2 regions of the Sporomusa rhizae genome follow, and region 2 is predicted to be linked to the other one. Evidence: riboswitches for the same ligand, from Rfam matches in the RefSeq annotation. Region 2 holds a riboswitch; the other holds the start of a gene.

Region 1 (8,216 bases), 320 kb from region 2:
TTTTAGGCAGCAACCTTTTAGCAGTTGCCACCTGTTGTCTGATTATTTCAGTATCTGCCGCATACCGCTCTACAAATTCTGCAGGGTTTGCTTCATAGTCAAGTATTCGCCGCACAATCTCCGCCCGTACAGCTTCATCCCGCTCCTTACTGACAGCAGCATATAAGCCAAACCGGTCTAAAAATTGCGGCGATAGAGTTCCTTCTTCCGGATTCATAGTACCCATGAGGATACAAGCTGCTTTATGCAAACAGGAAATCCCCTCACGTTCCACCCGGTGCTGCCCGGTGGCCGCCGCATCTAAAAGACTGCCCAAAAAATCGTGGCGCAGTAAATTAACTTCATCAATATAAAGAATCTGGTTATGGGCTCTGGAAAGTATGCCCGGCAAGAAGCGGCGCTCACCCTGTTCCACAGCATACTGCATATCCAGGCCGCCAAACACCATATCCTCCGTGGCATTAAGCGGCAATTCAATAATTCGGGTTTGTCCGGTGATTTCTGTCAGCGAACGAACCAGCGTTGATTTGGCGGTACCCTTTTCTCCTGCTACCACAACCCCGCCTGCTTTCGGATTGACGGCAGCTATGAGTAACGCTCTCTTGACAGCTTCCTGACCGGCAATCGCCGCAAAAGGAAATATCATGCGTTGCATATTATCCTTCCTCTCGCCCGCTATTGTTCGGCAAATATGGCTTCGACTTTATCCCAGTCCAGCGTTCCGTCCTCAAATGGGCGCCGTCGCATCCGGTGAGGCAGCGCCAAGTGGGCGGCTTTTTTTACGTCCTCTTTTTCCACTTGCACCCGTCCGGCGAAAGCTGCCAGCGTCATGGCAGTCTTAATTACGGTAATGTCAGCCCGGTGGCCATCAACATCAAGGGCAATAGCCAGCCTGGCAACAAGCAGGAGCAGTTCATCGCTGATAGTTACCTGGGGCAGTAAGCCGCGTGCCTGCATGATACTCGCTGCCAGTTTTTCCTGTTCTTCCTGATACTGCTGAGCAAAGGTATCTGTATCCTGTTCATAGGCTAACCGCCGTTTGATAACTTCCACCCGCCATTCTGGCTTGTTTTCTCCGGCCACGGCCACCGATAAGCCAAAACGGTCTAAGAGCTGCGGCCGGATATCGCCTTCTTCGGGATTCATCGTGCCGACAAGCACAAAGCGCGCCGGGTGGGAATAGGACACACCCTCGCGTTCGACCGTGTTAACCCCCATGGCGGCGGCATCCAACAGCACGTCAACAACATGGTCATCCAAAAGATTAATTTCATCCACATATAAAATATTGCGGTTGGCCTGAGCCAAAATGCCGGGATCAAATTTCTTTTCCCCGTGCTTGATAGCGTGTTCAATATCCAGTGTGCCAACTACCCGATCCTCGGTAGCACTTACCGGCAGCTCCACCACCCGCATTTTAACTGACTGAGTAGACAGTTGTTCTTCTGCTCCGGCTTTATCCCGGCAGTTGTCACACAGATGGCCAGGGTCCGCCGGATCGCAGTGGAACGGACAGTTTTTACTTACTTCCATGGCAGGCAATAAATCGGCAAGCGCTCTAACCGCGGTTGATTTGGCTGTTCCTTTTTCCCCTTTAATCAGAACTCCACCCAACAGGGGGTTAATTACATTTAATATAAGTGCCTGTTTCATATCTTCTTGTCCGACGATAGCAGTAAACGGATACACTGCAGTATGTTTCAAATCGATTCATCTCCTTATTGACTTCCTATGTGTGAAGTTGACTGCAAAAGAAAAAAGAGACCTTCGTTTACCTAAGTACGGAAGGTCTCTTGACTAAAAAGCATGCAAAAATACATCTTATATATAATCCCCTCCCCATGCCTCGTGAGTAAAACGGTGACTGACAATTAGGCAGTTCTCCTGGCTCTGGATCTTTGCTTACTTAAACCTTCCCGGGATCTTCATCCCAGTGGTGTATCTTAAGCTTGCTCCCCATTACAGTGGCGGGACCGCGCCGGTATTTCACCGGTCTTCCCTATTAAACCCTTACGGGTACCTAACCCTGTTATTCTGTTTTGAAAAAAATTATGCTTTAGCAGGATGAAAAGCTCCCGACTGTCAAAGCAACCGGGAGTTTCCTACAGCAAACTAATAAAAAACTCCTGATATCAACTATCAGGAGTGAATTAGACTAAATCGCACAGTTCTTGAGATTAATCCAAGAATATGCTTAGCTGTAATCCCCTCCCCATAACCGCGTGGGTAAAAAAAACGGCGATTGTCAGCTAGGCAGTTCTCCTGGCTCCGGATCATAGCTTGCTTAAACCTTCCCAAAACAATTGTTCCAGTGGTATATCTTAAGCTTACTCCCCGTTACAGTGGCGGGACCGCGCCGGTATTTCACCGGTCTTCCCTATTAAGCCCATTAGGCACCTAACTCAATAATATTAAAATTTCATTACTTCTCATACTACAGAACATCACATAGTTTGTCAATACTTTGCTGTGATTTTTCGCACAAGCCGTGCCGCAAATAAATACGTTTCTACCAGCATCTTTATCTTTATAGACAATCATTTTGTTACTATTTCATACTGATTATCTCCCTGATCTCAATATCTCAGGTTTGATGGCTACTCACTATATGGGGATGAATTGATGTTTACCGCATTTCTTGCAACCCGGGAGCCATCCTGGACTTTTCAATTAGGTAACCGCCTCTCACGGATTTTTTTTAGTTTACGGGTAAGGGTTGACCTTCCTATCCCCAGATGAGCTGCGGCTTGTTCTAGTGTCTTGTGTTCAGCAACAGCTTTTTGGATCAACTCGTGCTCGAACTCTTTTACTTGAGGGCGAATTTGTGAGATATCGTCTTCAAAAGAAGTAGCCACTGCTCTCAATATGTTTGGTGCCACCAATCGTAGAAAGTCTTTAACATCTTCTTCCGGCTCAAATGAATCCACAAAAAAAGCTAAGCGTTGGATAGTATTCTGCAATTCCCGGATATTGCCAGGCCACGTATACTTTTCAAAGTATGGCAATATCTTAGCGACGATTGGTCTCAGTTGATGCTTATTTTCGGCGGGGAGAAAGTGTTCGCATAAGTGTTTGATATCTTCACGGCGGTCAGCCAGTGTCGGAAGTTCGATCCAAAGTACATTTAGCCGATAGAAAAGATCTTCCCTGATAATATTCTTTTCCAGTAAGTCCTCTGCACTTCTATTAGATGCTGCTATAACACGGATATTTATTGGAATTATTGATTCTCCGCCAATTCGCAATACTTCACGTTCCTGTAGAACACGCAGAAGACGTGTTTGCATTTCGATAGGAAGAGCATCGATTTCGTCTAAAAATATGGTTCCGCCATGTGCCAGTTCAAACAAACCGTGCTTGCCTTTACGGCGGGCCCCCGTGAATGCACCCTCCTCATAACCGAACAACTCGCTTTCCAGAAGCGTGTGGGGTAAAGCTCCGCAATTAATAGCTACAAAAGGATTTTTTGCACGTTCACTTGCGTTGTGAATACTCTGGGCAAAAAGTTCTTTGCCTGTTCCTGATGCTCCATAAAGCATTATAGATAGGTATGACTGAGCGAAATTTTTTGCTATTTTCTTCTTTATTTCCAATGTTTTCGATACTCCGATAATATCTGAAAAAGTTGCTTTAGCTTTAAATTGACTTTGCGCCGTCAATTCTTTCCGGATTTTGTGCTCAGCTTGCACGACTTTTGAAGACTCCATAAAACTAGCAACAGCACCTACAATTTTTGAACCGTATCTTACCGGAACGCGGTTGGTAAGTATGCGAGTATTACCGGTATCTTGGAGTTCACCCTCTTCAGATTGTCCCGTTTGAAGAATATGATCAAGTCTGGAATTCGGTACTATTTCGGCAATGTTTTTGCCAATTACTTCTGTGGCGCGAATATTCAGTGTTTTTTCTGCTGACTTATTAAATATTTCAATTTCGCCATGAGCATCTACGGCAATAATCCCGTCATAGGTTGCATCCAAAATAGCTTCCAGTCGACGTGATTTTCTGGTTTCTTCCCTTCGTAGTGAAGCCAATCGATCTGCTTCAAGAAAGGCTGATTGTAATGTTGCACGATTCGTTTTTAAAAAAACACTTGGTAATCCAACCTTCTGGGCATAGGCAACAGAAGCCCCGCCCCCAACTATGCAGTAGTTTTCGGAAGCAAGTGAAGCAATTCTTCGCTCTAGAGTTTTTAAATCAGTAATTATAACTTCTGTAATAGAAATATCCAAAACTTTTTCCATCAGGGATAATCCAATATACTGATCGCTATATGATGTTATCGCGATTCTTCTGCAATACTGCCGGGCTTCATTTAATGCAGCTAAAATTTCATAAGGCCCAGTATTAACAGGAATAACCGGCATGGAAAATTTCTCAGCCAGAAATTTGGCCGTACCACCACGGCTCATGAGTATATCAATTGGCGGGCCGTTCAAGGTTTCTATAATTTTACTTGCTTGTTCCAGCCACCCCTCATAGAACTCTACCGTTAGTCCTAGTTCTTCTGCAACTGCTTGTGCCATAACAGATAGTTCTTTATTCGTAGAGATGAAAATAATACGATTCATAGGATCCCTCTTTTCGACGATGATTGGTAAAAATTTATGGGTTCCGAAAGTACTTTTTGTTAACGCTATTTATTACTATATATCATTTTAATTAACGGTCAAAGTAGCTTTAAATCTATTCGAAAATTATTCGCAAAGTTCGTTTGCTACATTATTCAGTTCACCCGCTAATACGCTTACCTGCTGTGTAATAGCAGTTAGGTTCATCAGGGCAGTTGCAATGCTGACAATTGCCTCTTCAACTGCACGAACTTCTTCTACTATTTTTGTGCTGTTTGATTGGATGATAGCAACAATATCCCCGACGTTTTTTACAGATAAAGTTCCGCTGGTGGCTAGTTTTCTAATTTCCTCGGCTACTACTTGAAATCCTCGTCCATAAGCGCCGGCTCTTGCAGCTTCGATACCCGCATTTAGACTAAGCAGATTTGTTTGTGAGACAATTCCTTTTAGCAACGATAATACTTGCTCAGTTTCTTTAGCCTGTATTTGGGAGTCTCTTGCAGTTTGAAGCAATATCCGGCTTACGGAAGCAATTTCTTCTGTTTGGCCTGATACTTTTTCGCATATTTGTGCTATTGATTTAGTTTGAGTATTTAATGCATCTGCCAGTTGCCGGGTCATCTCATATTTATCAACAGTTATTGATGTGGCGAATGCTCCTACCACCTCGCCGTCCTGACTTAGAATTGGAGTAGCGCAGCCAATATAGGGTAAACCACGGGCCGATTGGTCAACCTTCATAAACACTTTTCGTTTTTCCTTCATGGCTTTGTCAACAAGACTACCTTTACGAATCGTTTCACCCACAGGAATGTTTAAATTGAGATTTTCTGCTGGCTTGTAAACTAAGTATTTTTCCCTGTTGGTGATTGTTATACCAACATTGTAAGGTAATGATTGCAAAAAAATAGGGTACGCAAGTAGAATAGAGTTAAGAATACCTGGTTCTGGATGCAATTTTTCTTTTCCTCCTTAGCGTGCATGTGATATGCCATAAGATTAAAGCATTTTATATCTCAAGATTATTTCAATGCATTTTTCATGCCAATAATATGGGTAAATCCTTTTTTAGATGACAGGCTAATTTTACTTTATACTAACTGGGAATTTTTAAATTTCTACTCATAGAATTATGCAAAATGATAAGTTGCATCAGGCTCACACATGAGCCTGAATTGTTTAAGAAAAGGCTCGTTTATGAGCCTTTTCTTTTTTCTCGACAAAAAAATATGCCTAAAACCGGTCGTTAGAGAATTGGCATGCTTCTTGCTTAGTTATAGTGTGACTGCAGTCTGAGAATAATGCTCCAAAGGAGGGGTGATAAACGCGAAAGAGGACGTACTGTATGGGACCTAAAACTTATCGTCCAGACTAAATACTAAAATTTATTAAAATGGAGGGGTTCAGAATGAATGATAAGAGAACCGGATACCGCTGGGTCATTATGGCATTGCTTTTCATACTTTATACGGTAGCCAATGCTGATAGGGCAAACATCGGTTTTGCATTACCCTATCTCCGTAAAGAATTTGCGATGAGTAATACTGAGGCAGGTGCTATCATTAGCTTATTTTTTGCAGGGTATGCACTTATGCAGATTCCTTCAGGTTTCTTGGTAAAAAAATTTGGTATGCGGACAATGTTTACTGTTGGCATGTTTTTTACTTCATTATTTACTGGCATGATCGGCATGGCAAACTCTATTCTTGCCCTTAAAGCTCTACGCGTGGGGGTAGGGGTGGTAGAAGCGCCAGTTGCGATTGCCTGTACAACTGCTATCAATAATTGGTTTCCGCCTAAAGAAAAAGGAACAGCATCAGGTATTTTTCTTGCCGGATCCAAAGTTGGTCCTTTGATTGTTCCGCCGCTCTGTGCGTGGATTATCTCAATGTGGGGATGGCGGGAGATTTTCTACTTTTTTATGGTTCCTGGGCTGCTATTATCTATCGCATGGTACTTATTGGTAACTAATAAACCTGCCGATAATAAATTTGTTTCAGCGGCTGAGGCCGAATACATAGCAGATACTACGGTAGCTCAAAAACAAGAAGGAAAAAAACGCGAATACAAGCTCTGGTGGGTAGATAAGATTGTACGTGCAAAAAAGGTTGATCTCCTTGGAAATTCGTCGCAGGTATTTAAATGTTGGGACATCTACGGAGCTGCCATTGGTTATTTCTTTATGGTGGGTATCGTAAGTGTTCTTATGTCTTGGCTGCCAACTTACCTGGTTACAGTAAAGAAATTCGCCATTATGAAAACGGCTTTAGTTTCATCAGCGCCTTTTGCCGGAACCGTTGTAGGTAATTTTGTAGGCGGTTGGGTTTCGGACAACATTTTAAACAAGCGCCGTAAGCCTATGATGATGGTTACCGCTCTATCAACAACTGTCATGATGTATTCGCTGATAAATGCGCCTGCTGATGCAACTCTACTGGCAATATTGCTTTTCGCAACAGGATTCTTGCTTGCTTTGGGATATTCGGCATTCATGGCTTATCCAATGGGCCGTGTAAATAAAGAAAGCTACCCGGTTGCTTTTAGCATTGTCAATACAGGCGGACAATTAGGTGGAGCAGGCGCACCTTTATTTGTAGGTATGATTTTAGATAAGTTTAACTGGGATGCGGTGTTTTTATCTCTGGCAATCGGTTCATTGATATGTCTGGCTGTTGTTTCAAGCATTATTGAACCAGTGCAAGATCCATTAGAGCGACCTAATTTCTAAACATTAAACCGCTATAATAACAAGTTTGGATCTGAGCGGAAGCTTACCCAAAAAGTAAGACTCCCGCTCAAGCTGGACAAGCTTATATATTTTTTTAGGGGGAGGAAAATATGTTAACAAATATGAAGACGGCAGGTGCATTGGAAGGAGTAACAATACTTGATTTGACAAGAGTTTTAGCAGGCCCCTACAGCACAATGCTATTAGCCGATATGGGAGCAAATGTTATCAAGATTGAAGAACCTATCAAAGGTGATGATACCCGCCATTTCGGACCGTTTCGAAATGACGAAAGCATTTATTATATCACCAACAACCGTAATAAAAAGGGGATTACTTTAAACCTAAGGGATCCAAAAGCAAAAGAAATGTTTAAAGAAATGGTCAAGAAGGCTGATATTGTTACGGAAAATTACCGCCCAGGCACTATGGAAAAACTGGGACTCGGCTATGATGTACTGAAAGAAATAAATCCCGGAATCATATATGCTTGTATATCTGGTTTTGGCCATTATGGACGCTATAAAGAGCGCCCGGGCTATGATATTATTGCTCAAGCCATGAGTGGACTAATGAGTACCACAGGTTGGCCAGGCGGACCTCCCACACGAACAGGTACAGCAACCGGCGATGTATTAGGAGGGTTATTTATGGCAATCGGTGTGTTGGGAGCCCTGCATTATCGCCAAAGAACCGGCGTGGGACAAAAGGTTGATGTGGCGCTAGTAGATGCAGGGGTATCTGCAATGGGAAATGTCAATATGCTTTATTTGGCTGACGGCTATATTCCTAAACGTATTGGTAATCGCTATGAATCAACTTATCCTTATGACTCCTTTGAATGCGCTGACGGAAGTTGTGTTATTGGTGCGGCAAACGACAAGTTTTGGCAAATACTCTGCGGAGTCATTGGA
Region 2 (8,216 bases):
CAAGCCCTGTTTTATAGCAGGCTCTAAATGGTGGTTTAGAGTTCTTCTCAAAAATATGGTTTCGTTATCGGATCTATCGTCGTCATAAATAGCGTTAATAAATATCAATTTAGCTTGAACGCTGTTTGTTGTCGCATAAGTTCTTATTTGATTAAGCATAACTTCTATTCTGTCAAGGTTTATTTTATAAGGTATGCGACATACTCGAACTTCAAAAAATAAATCAGCATATAAAACTTTGGAAAATCCATCAAATACGACAATTCTTTTACTAACAAAGTCAGAATTATTTAAGCCAATTTTTACATCAAATGATATAGAATCTGCGCTTATTCCTTTCTTTCTAGCACAAGCAATGATTGCAATCATTGCGATTATGTTATTAGTTAGAACTCCTCGCCAATTTGAAGTCTTTAGAGTATCAAGCATTTCCATTGAGATGTATGGCCTTAACTGGGCAGGTATATAATAATCTTTATGGGAAGGATTATTACTTCCCTTATTTGTTATTGAAGAGATACAAGAGTTTTGGTTATTTAAATTATCATTACAGGATAATTCGTGATTAGTGTTATTTTCTTCGTTTTGTTCTGAAGTATTTTTATCCTCGGGAGTAGCTGGTAAAACAGAAGCAATGTGAATATTATTTGATGTTCTTGTTGATTGATTTACTTGTGTTATAGAGGTTAAAAGAGTTTTCATTATATCTTCTTTAAATTTATGATTATCATCATTGATTGTTTTCTGTTTTTTTTCTAGCTCTTTTACTTGACGATCGACCGATAATATTTTACCAAGTGAGATTTTATCAAAAACAAAACCTAAAGTTATAAAGACCATTAATAGTAAAATTAAAAGATTATTCGTATCTATAGATTGCTGATGTTGGAGATTATAAATTAATATCCACCCTAAAAATATTAGCAAAATAAAGGATATCAAATAGTAAAATAGTCTTTCCCATAAAGGACGATTATCCATCTTGCCTCTCCTTTGTAAATTTATACTTCGAAATTATCTCGAATTATTAAGGGTAATTTAATTTGTTAATAATCGCAGATTTCTTTCTGTTTTTGATTTTTTTTAATAAGCTAATTTATAATTAGGCGATTGCATGAATGAGGTAGTAGGAATTAGAGGAGGTACGAGTTTATAAATTTTTGCGGACCAATTCAGTATATGGATGGATTTTTTAGACAATATAAAATTTTAGTCACAGGATTAGATATATCTATTATAATGTAGCAGGCACCAGCCAATATTAAGACAAGGCATACAAAAAGAAAATAGCGAGTTACTTCGAACTAATTTCTTTCAGGATTACCTGTTAGGCCCAGAAGCCAATCAGTCGATACACCATAGAATTTAGCCATTTTAATAAGTGTTATGATACTTATCGGTCTTCTTCCATGTTCTAGTGAACCGACTGCACTAGGTGTAATACCAACAGCCGTAGCCACTTCTTTCAGCTTAAAGTTCCGTTGTTCGCGTAAATATTTAAGTCTTTCCGCTAATATTGGTAAAATCATACCATCATCCCTTAAAAATAAGTTGACTTTGTGCTAACTGCACATTATAATATGAGTATAAAAACGTGCCATTGGCACAAAAAATATAATTGTCATACAAGATGGCAAGTCTCAGACAAAATGGAAGAAGGTAAATCCAACAAACAAATAAATAAGCTTCCACACATGACGAGGAATGGAAGTAGTGCGGGATGTGCGCGATGAAAGGTAGCGCAGCGCGTCCAAACTTGGTTACAAATATACTATTTTATTATAAATCAGCGACGTTATAACTTCAATGGACTGCCTTATTTTGTGCTGCACTTTAGGAAATCTAGAGTGCCGAGTGAACGGTGCCATGAATAAAATGAAACAGGGGACAGTGAATCAGCTATGGCTCCAAATGTCGTAAAGAGGGGATAAGATGCGGGTCTTTTACAAGTATGCTCCATTACTATTTGCTCTATTTGGAATATTAGTCATTCCGGCGGTAGATGTTCCCTGTAATTAAAAACCAAGCAATCAATTGTATCGCGTTTGATCGCTTGGTTTTTGTACACTGGTTAGTTTCTATTAAATTTTTGAGGGTCTTACATACGGGGCTTTGAAGTACGGCTCATCATAAATTCTTTTGCATACAAACAGATCCTCGCAAATCTTTGTATTGGCCATAGTTTGCGATTATAAGATAACCCAGGCTATGATATAAGGCTATAGCTTCGACAAGAGGTGCACCTGTTTCTAATAGTAGAGTGCTAAAACCTTTTTCTCTCGCTCGTTTTTCTAATAGAATCATTAACGTTTTGGAAATGCCTTTCCTGCGGTATTCTTTTTTTACAAAAACCCGTTTTACTTCAGCGGTTTTTTCGTCATAGCGTTTAAAGCTGGCGCAGCCAATGGGCTCGTTATCATCATCATGAGCTAAGATTACATCGTGAATATTATCAAGTGCGTTATAGGAAATATACTGCTTTCGGTTTTCTTCGCCGCCGGCAATTTCATTGAGATATTCATCAAGTAATTTGCAGAGGTTAATGAAATCTTGGTTGCGGCCATCTGTATATATAAATTTCACAGCCATCATCCTCACACATAGATATTCACACTAAGCGCAGCTTTGCCTACCTTACCGGTTGAGCTTATTTATTTGTTTCTGCGTTATCCTTTCTACCTACCAGGTAATCCAGAGAAACAGGAAAGAGGCTAACTGACGACTTCTATTTGATCCGGCGCTTTTAAGTCTACTTTATTTTGTGTTTAAATCAATCTTAATCTCGCCGTTTTTTGCCTCGTATGTGGCTATATGAGCTTTTATAATCATTTCTAGCTCTTTATTGACTGTTCTGAAATTATTGTCAGCAATATAGCGAAACTTTTCGAGTGTTTGTTGGTCGATACGAAGTGTGAACTTAGACGTATTAGGTGACACGATAATCTCCTCCAATAGAGCCTGATTACAATAACTGTATATTAAAAGAGTTAAATATGGCGTATTGACGGCAAAATGACGGCGTGATATGATTAAAATGTACTATGGAAAGGAGGGAAGCCAGTATTGCTACTACATGGACAAGGGTCAAGAAAATTGAATCATTGCGTCGGCGGATTTTCCCTGGTAAGAGGGCAAACATCGGCAGAGTACCGGAAACGGGAAAGCGAGATATATGATAGAATTCGCAAGGCATCTGATGAATTTTCCCGACTGAGCAAAGGTGCAGATACCACCGAAGCTCTCCGGCGGCTGGAGGCAGCGCTGGCAGAGTTTGAGTCATTTAGATACGAACTTTGAGCAGACACGAAACTACATAATAAGGTTCATGAAAATTGAACTTACGGAAAGGAGTAACTAAAAGAGCAAACTAAACCACGGCAGGCTTACCTTGTTAAGCCGACAAACAAGGGCAAAGTCTGCTTTAAAATGTGTCTAATAGACACTTGTTGCCTACTGTCACAACGCGACACTCTGTGATGGAGACAACCGAATGGAAAACAAGGGTATGTTCCACATACGATTGTTTCCAGTACAGTGCAGCAAACACCCGGCTTCAATTTGGGGAAAAGGCAGCCCAACATTGTCCGCGTTGAAGTTTATGGAAAGAGTCCGCAGAAAAATTATATCCATTTGAAGGGATAAACAGTCATAATCCAGAATTATCCATCATAAGATGAAACCGAAAGAACAACAGCATATTTCGGGGATAGGTGCCCGCAAGGGCTTAATAGGGAAGTCCGGTGAAATACCGGCACGGTCCCGCCACTGTAACGGGGAGTAGTCTCGCATTTTTGCCACTGAAGCATCAGGCTTTGGGAAGGCGCGGGACAGCGATGAACCGGAGTCAGGAGAACTGCCTGTTCGACAATCACCATTTTACCTGCGAGCGACAGGGAGGAGATTATGTACAATTACCGAAAAATTTCCGGGTAATTGGATATAAAAAACTTCCGTTGAGGGAGTTTTTTTTATTGCAAAACTAAGCCAAGCCCTAATTGGGGTATAGGCAAAAGAGTAACGAAGAAAAAACAGGATAAAAAGGAATGATTACCTTTGAACCATATCTACAAAGTCATTTGGAACCGGGCCCGCGCCTGTTGGCAGGTGGTGTCCGAGCTGGCGAAAAACACCGGCCGGATGAAATCGATCCGTCGCAGCAGCGGTGGGCGCGGCGCTAAATGTGTGGTGCTCCGCCTGGTCTTGTTGCTGGTGTTGGGCTTAACCGCGTTTATCAATACGGCGGCTGCGTTTACCACTCCGGCAGATGGTACCTGGACATCAAAAGGGGAGATCGATGGCTATGATACCTACGAATCGACAGCCACCAAGGGTGGTGCCGGAACTGTGCCAACAAACCCAAAAAAATACAATGCGCCAATTATATTGCTGGCCGGAGAAAGATGGCGTCCGATGGATTTGCCGGCGGTAACAAGGGCCGCTTATATAACTGCTGCCGAGCTTACCTTGTCTGCCGGCAGTATGCTGGATCTGGCCTGGAAGGGCAACAGTGTGGGCTATCAGGAGCCTTCTCCTAGTAAAGAGCCTAGTATAAAACCGATCGCCCTGACGGTGGAAAAACTGAACCTAACCGGTAACGTTGTGCTTCGCATCAATACCCATGTAAAAACTCCGAGCATAGGAACAGCAGCGGTAGGCGGCTTTACCGTTAAACAACTGACCGGCAGCGGCACGATCTACGTGCAGTCTGCCTATGATCCCAGCTATAAGAGCCTAGTACGCGGCGCGGGTGGGGTATTCCTGCGGCCCATAGATAAGATTATTGATCCAATGAAGTACAATTATGTTGTGGTTGATCTCAGTGCCGCCGGCAGCGCTGCTTACCAGCAGGTTAATGTACTGGGGCAAGTCTCCCTTGTGGACGGTCCGCTGCGGATTTACGAACTAATACCGATCATCGACTGGAACAACCTACAGGCAGGGAAAGCAATCCTGCTGGGGGTGAAGTCTCACAATACCGGTGTCATTTCCGAATCCGGCAAAATGGCCAGCGATGCCCAACTGGCTTTCCGCAATGTCTGGCGCATTGAAGAGGACAATCTCTTTAACCGTATGAATGAGCTGCATGCCCGGCATTTTGCGAAAAAAGATTCGGCGTTCCCTGCCGGGGCGGCGGACAGGCCGGTAAGTGAAGAGGTCTGGGCGCATAGCTTCCGGGGCAAGCTGAACAGCCACGGCGCGTACGGGCGCAGCTTCAACCAAAGCTATGACGGGCTGCAGGTCGGGTTTGACAAGACCCGGGAGGGTGATTTCTTTAACGGGACGTTGTACTACGGCCTGATGCTGGGCCGGATCAGTGCCGATGCCGGCTATGCCACCGGCCAGGGGGACCTGACCGGCACGAGCATGGGAGCCTACGCCTCCTGGACCGGCAACAACGGCCACTATTTGGATTTGGCGGCCCGGATGACGAAAATTAAAAACGACTACCAGTTTTATGACAGCGACAGCAGCAATACAGCCCAGTATGACAGCTGGGCCAGCGGGATCAGTGCGCAGTACGGTTATCGCCGGGACTTGTCTGACGGCTGGTATTATGAACCCCAGGCCGGTTTATCGGTCGGCACCATCGACCGGGTAAGCTACACCCTGCCCAACCAGCTAACGGTTGCGCAAACCGCTGACCGGCCGGTGGTCGGCCGGCTGGGCGTGACCGTGGGCAGGGAGTTCGGCGATGAGCAGCACCGCGGTCACGCATACGCTGCCGTCACGGCCCTGCATGATTTCGGCAGCAGTAAGTTGGAAGCCCGTTTCTCCGGTGACCGTGCGGCCTTACTGACCGGGGCGGGGCAGGACACCTGGGTGGAGTTTAATCTAGGCGCCAGGTTGCAAACGGCCCGCGACAGTTCGGCGTTTTTGGAATTTAGCAAGTCCACCGGCGGCGATGTCCGCAAAGACTGGCAGATCAATGGCGGCCTGGCTTGGAAATGGGGCTTGCCGGCTAAGGCCGGCAAGGCAGACGCCGATCGCCGGTTACAGGAGCCGGCGGCAGCAGTTACAGCAGCTGTGGCCGGAGACGGACACAGCCAACCGGCTCCGGCTAGGGTGTCAGCCGCCGCCCCTACGCCGCAAGCGCTTGACAGTCAGGCCGCAGTGAAAGACGAACCGGTATCACCACAAACGGAGGCGCCACTTAAGCAGGATCCGCTTTCAGCCGGCCAGGCAACAACGGCAATGGCGGATGGCACACGGCTGCAGCGCACGGACGCGCCTAAGGGCAAAAGCATACCGGGCAATAAAGAGCAGCCGGACCGCCAGACTGCTGCGGCAACCCTGACCGAACCGGCGGACTACACCTTCGAAACGGTAACCGTCGAGGCCCCGCGCCCCAAATGGGAGCGGGACCTTTCGCCCGGCACCGTGTCGGTCATCCGGCCGGAGGATTTCCAGGGGGAGCAGAAGACGCTGCCTGATTACCTGGAAACCGTGCCCGGTGTCCACATCCAAAAAGTCCGGGGATCGAGAAACTACAGCGTAGCCCGCGTCCGGGGCAGTACGGCCGCTCAGGTCGGCATTTATCTGGACGGCGTGGAGTTGAACCTTACCTCGGAAACCGGTGTGGACCTGTCGGCCATCCCGATGGACAATGTCGCCCGCATCGAGGTCTACCGCGGCTATGTTCCGGCCCGCTTTGCCGGCGCGCCGATGGGTGGCGTCATTAACATTGTCACCAAGAAGCCCGGCAAGAGCGGCGGCTCGGTGTCAGCCGGCCTGAGCTCCTTCGGCGGCTACAAGGGCAACCTGGAGGTGACGGCCCCGCTCGGTCAGGGCAGCCTGCTGCTGGCGGTCAACCGCGACCAGAGCGACGGCGATTTCCCCTATACCAACCACTATCACCCTAGGGATAAGTACGGGAATTTAGGGCCGTTGACAGCCGACCGGCGGCACCGGCGGAATAATGATTATCACCTGACCGACGGGCTGCTCAAGTGGCAGGACGGGAACTGGCAGGTCAAGCTGGCAGTGAAAGACCAGTTCCGGCATTTTGCCGAGAGTGTCGGTGATGAAGACTGTGATCTTGCGGAGGAATACCGGAAATACCCTCTCATCGGGCGGTTGCACCCTCCTTATCAGGAGATCAGGCAGACCGACTTGTCGGTGGGCCGGCGGCAGCAGGCCGGCAATTTGGATTGGGGCTGGCAGATCGACTGGCGGGACTCGGACAAACACTGGCGCAGCGGCCACCAGACGGTTGCCCACACGGCTTATTATCCCGGCTTGGCCTGGAGCAACCTTCGCAGCAAACGGTTCGGCGGGTCTCTGGACGCCGCCTGGAAGCTGGGCGGCAGCCACCTCGTAGAGCTGTATGCCGGTTATTCCCGCGAACGGATGGATACCGAGCTGTCCGACCTGGATAAGTACCTTAAAAACGGGGACGACGATAGCACCGGCAGTGGCCGGGACAGCTCCATCGGTGCCGGCAAATGGCTGAAATATTATCAGATTGAGCGCTGGCACCTCCAACTGCAGGATACCATGCAGCTCAACCGCTCCGGCACCTTCCAACTGACACCGGTGTTTAAGATGGATAAGCTGGACATGACCGCCTATAAGGAGGACAGTAAGGACGCCTGGAAATATTCCTTCGGCGTTGGCGCGAAAAAAGCAATTGGCGAGCACTGGACCGTGCGCGGCAGCTGGGGCACCTTCCACCATTTTCCCAATTTCTATGAGATTTTCGGCGACGGAGCCTCGTTGCGACCGACACCGGACGACTTGCCGCCGCCGGAGTTTGAGCACGGCCTCAACTGGGACGCCGGCGTTACCTGGCAGGGCCGGACGCTGGGGGCCAAAGCCGATGTTTCGCTGACCTATTTTGCCAACCGGACCCATGACCTGATGCTGCTGAATGTTACTCCTCTCGGTGTCTCTTACTACAACAACGGCGGTGAGGGCAAGGCCCACGGTGTGGAACTGGAGAGTCAATTGAAATGGGACCGTTGGGATCTTAATCTGGCCGCCACCTGGACCCGGACCGAAATCCTGGGCTATGGCGATGCGCTGGCGCGGTCGGGTTTGCCCACGCCCAAGCCGTCCCGAATCGGCGCACCGTATAACTATATCCCGGAATGGGAGGGCAACGCCCGTCTGACCTACCGAATTCCCGGCGACAGGCTGTCGTTGTTTGCCGAATATCACTACTGCGGCAAGGTACCAATTGGGGTATACAGTGGAGGCTGTGGTGCCTGGCAGGAACC

The links. A riboswitch is a leader RNA that binds a small molecule or an ion and turns the genes downstream of it on or off. The one in region 2 is predicted to bind cobalamin.
Region 1: linked by a shared signal. The riboswitch ahead of SRRS_RS05335 (ATP-binding protein) and the one ahead of SRRS_RS03880 (TonB-dependent receptor domain-containing protein) in region 2 are both predicted to bind cobalamin.

What each region holds. Positions count from the first base shown of each region.
Region 1 is NZ_CP156925.1:1,166,080-1,174,295, reverse strand. It holds gene SRRS_RS05340 (VWA domain-containing protein) at 1-655, opposite strand, end outside; gene SRRS_RS05335 (ATP-binding protein) at 676-1,704, opposite strand; cobalamin riboswitch at 1,857-2,039, opposite strand; cobalamin riboswitch at 2,235-2,416, opposite strand; gene SRRS_RS05330 (sigma 54-interacting transcriptional regulator) at 2,667-4,571, opposite strand; gene SRRS_RS05325 (methyl-accepting chemotaxis protein) at 4,698-5,531, opposite strand; gene SRRS_RS05320 (MFS transporter) at 5,983-7,302, shown strand; gene SRRS_RS05315 (CaiB/BaiF CoA transferase family protein) at 7,413-8,216, shown strand, end outside.
Region 2 is NZ_CP156925.1:844,721-852,936, forward strand. It holds gene SRRS_RS03855 (hypothetical protein) at 1-981, opposite strand, end outside; gene SRRS_RS03860 (helix-turn-helix domain-containing protein) at 1,305-1,529, opposite strand; gene SRRS_RS03865 (GNAT family N-acetyltransferase) at 2,128-2,583, opposite strand; gene SRRS_RS03870 (TraY domain-containing protein) at 2,755-2,937, opposite strand; gene SRRS_RS03875 (hypothetical protein) at 3,064-3,297, shown strand; cobalamin riboswitch at 3,692-3,876, shown strand; gene SRRS_RS03880 (TonB-dependent receptor domain-containing protein) at 4,054-8,216, shown strand, end outside.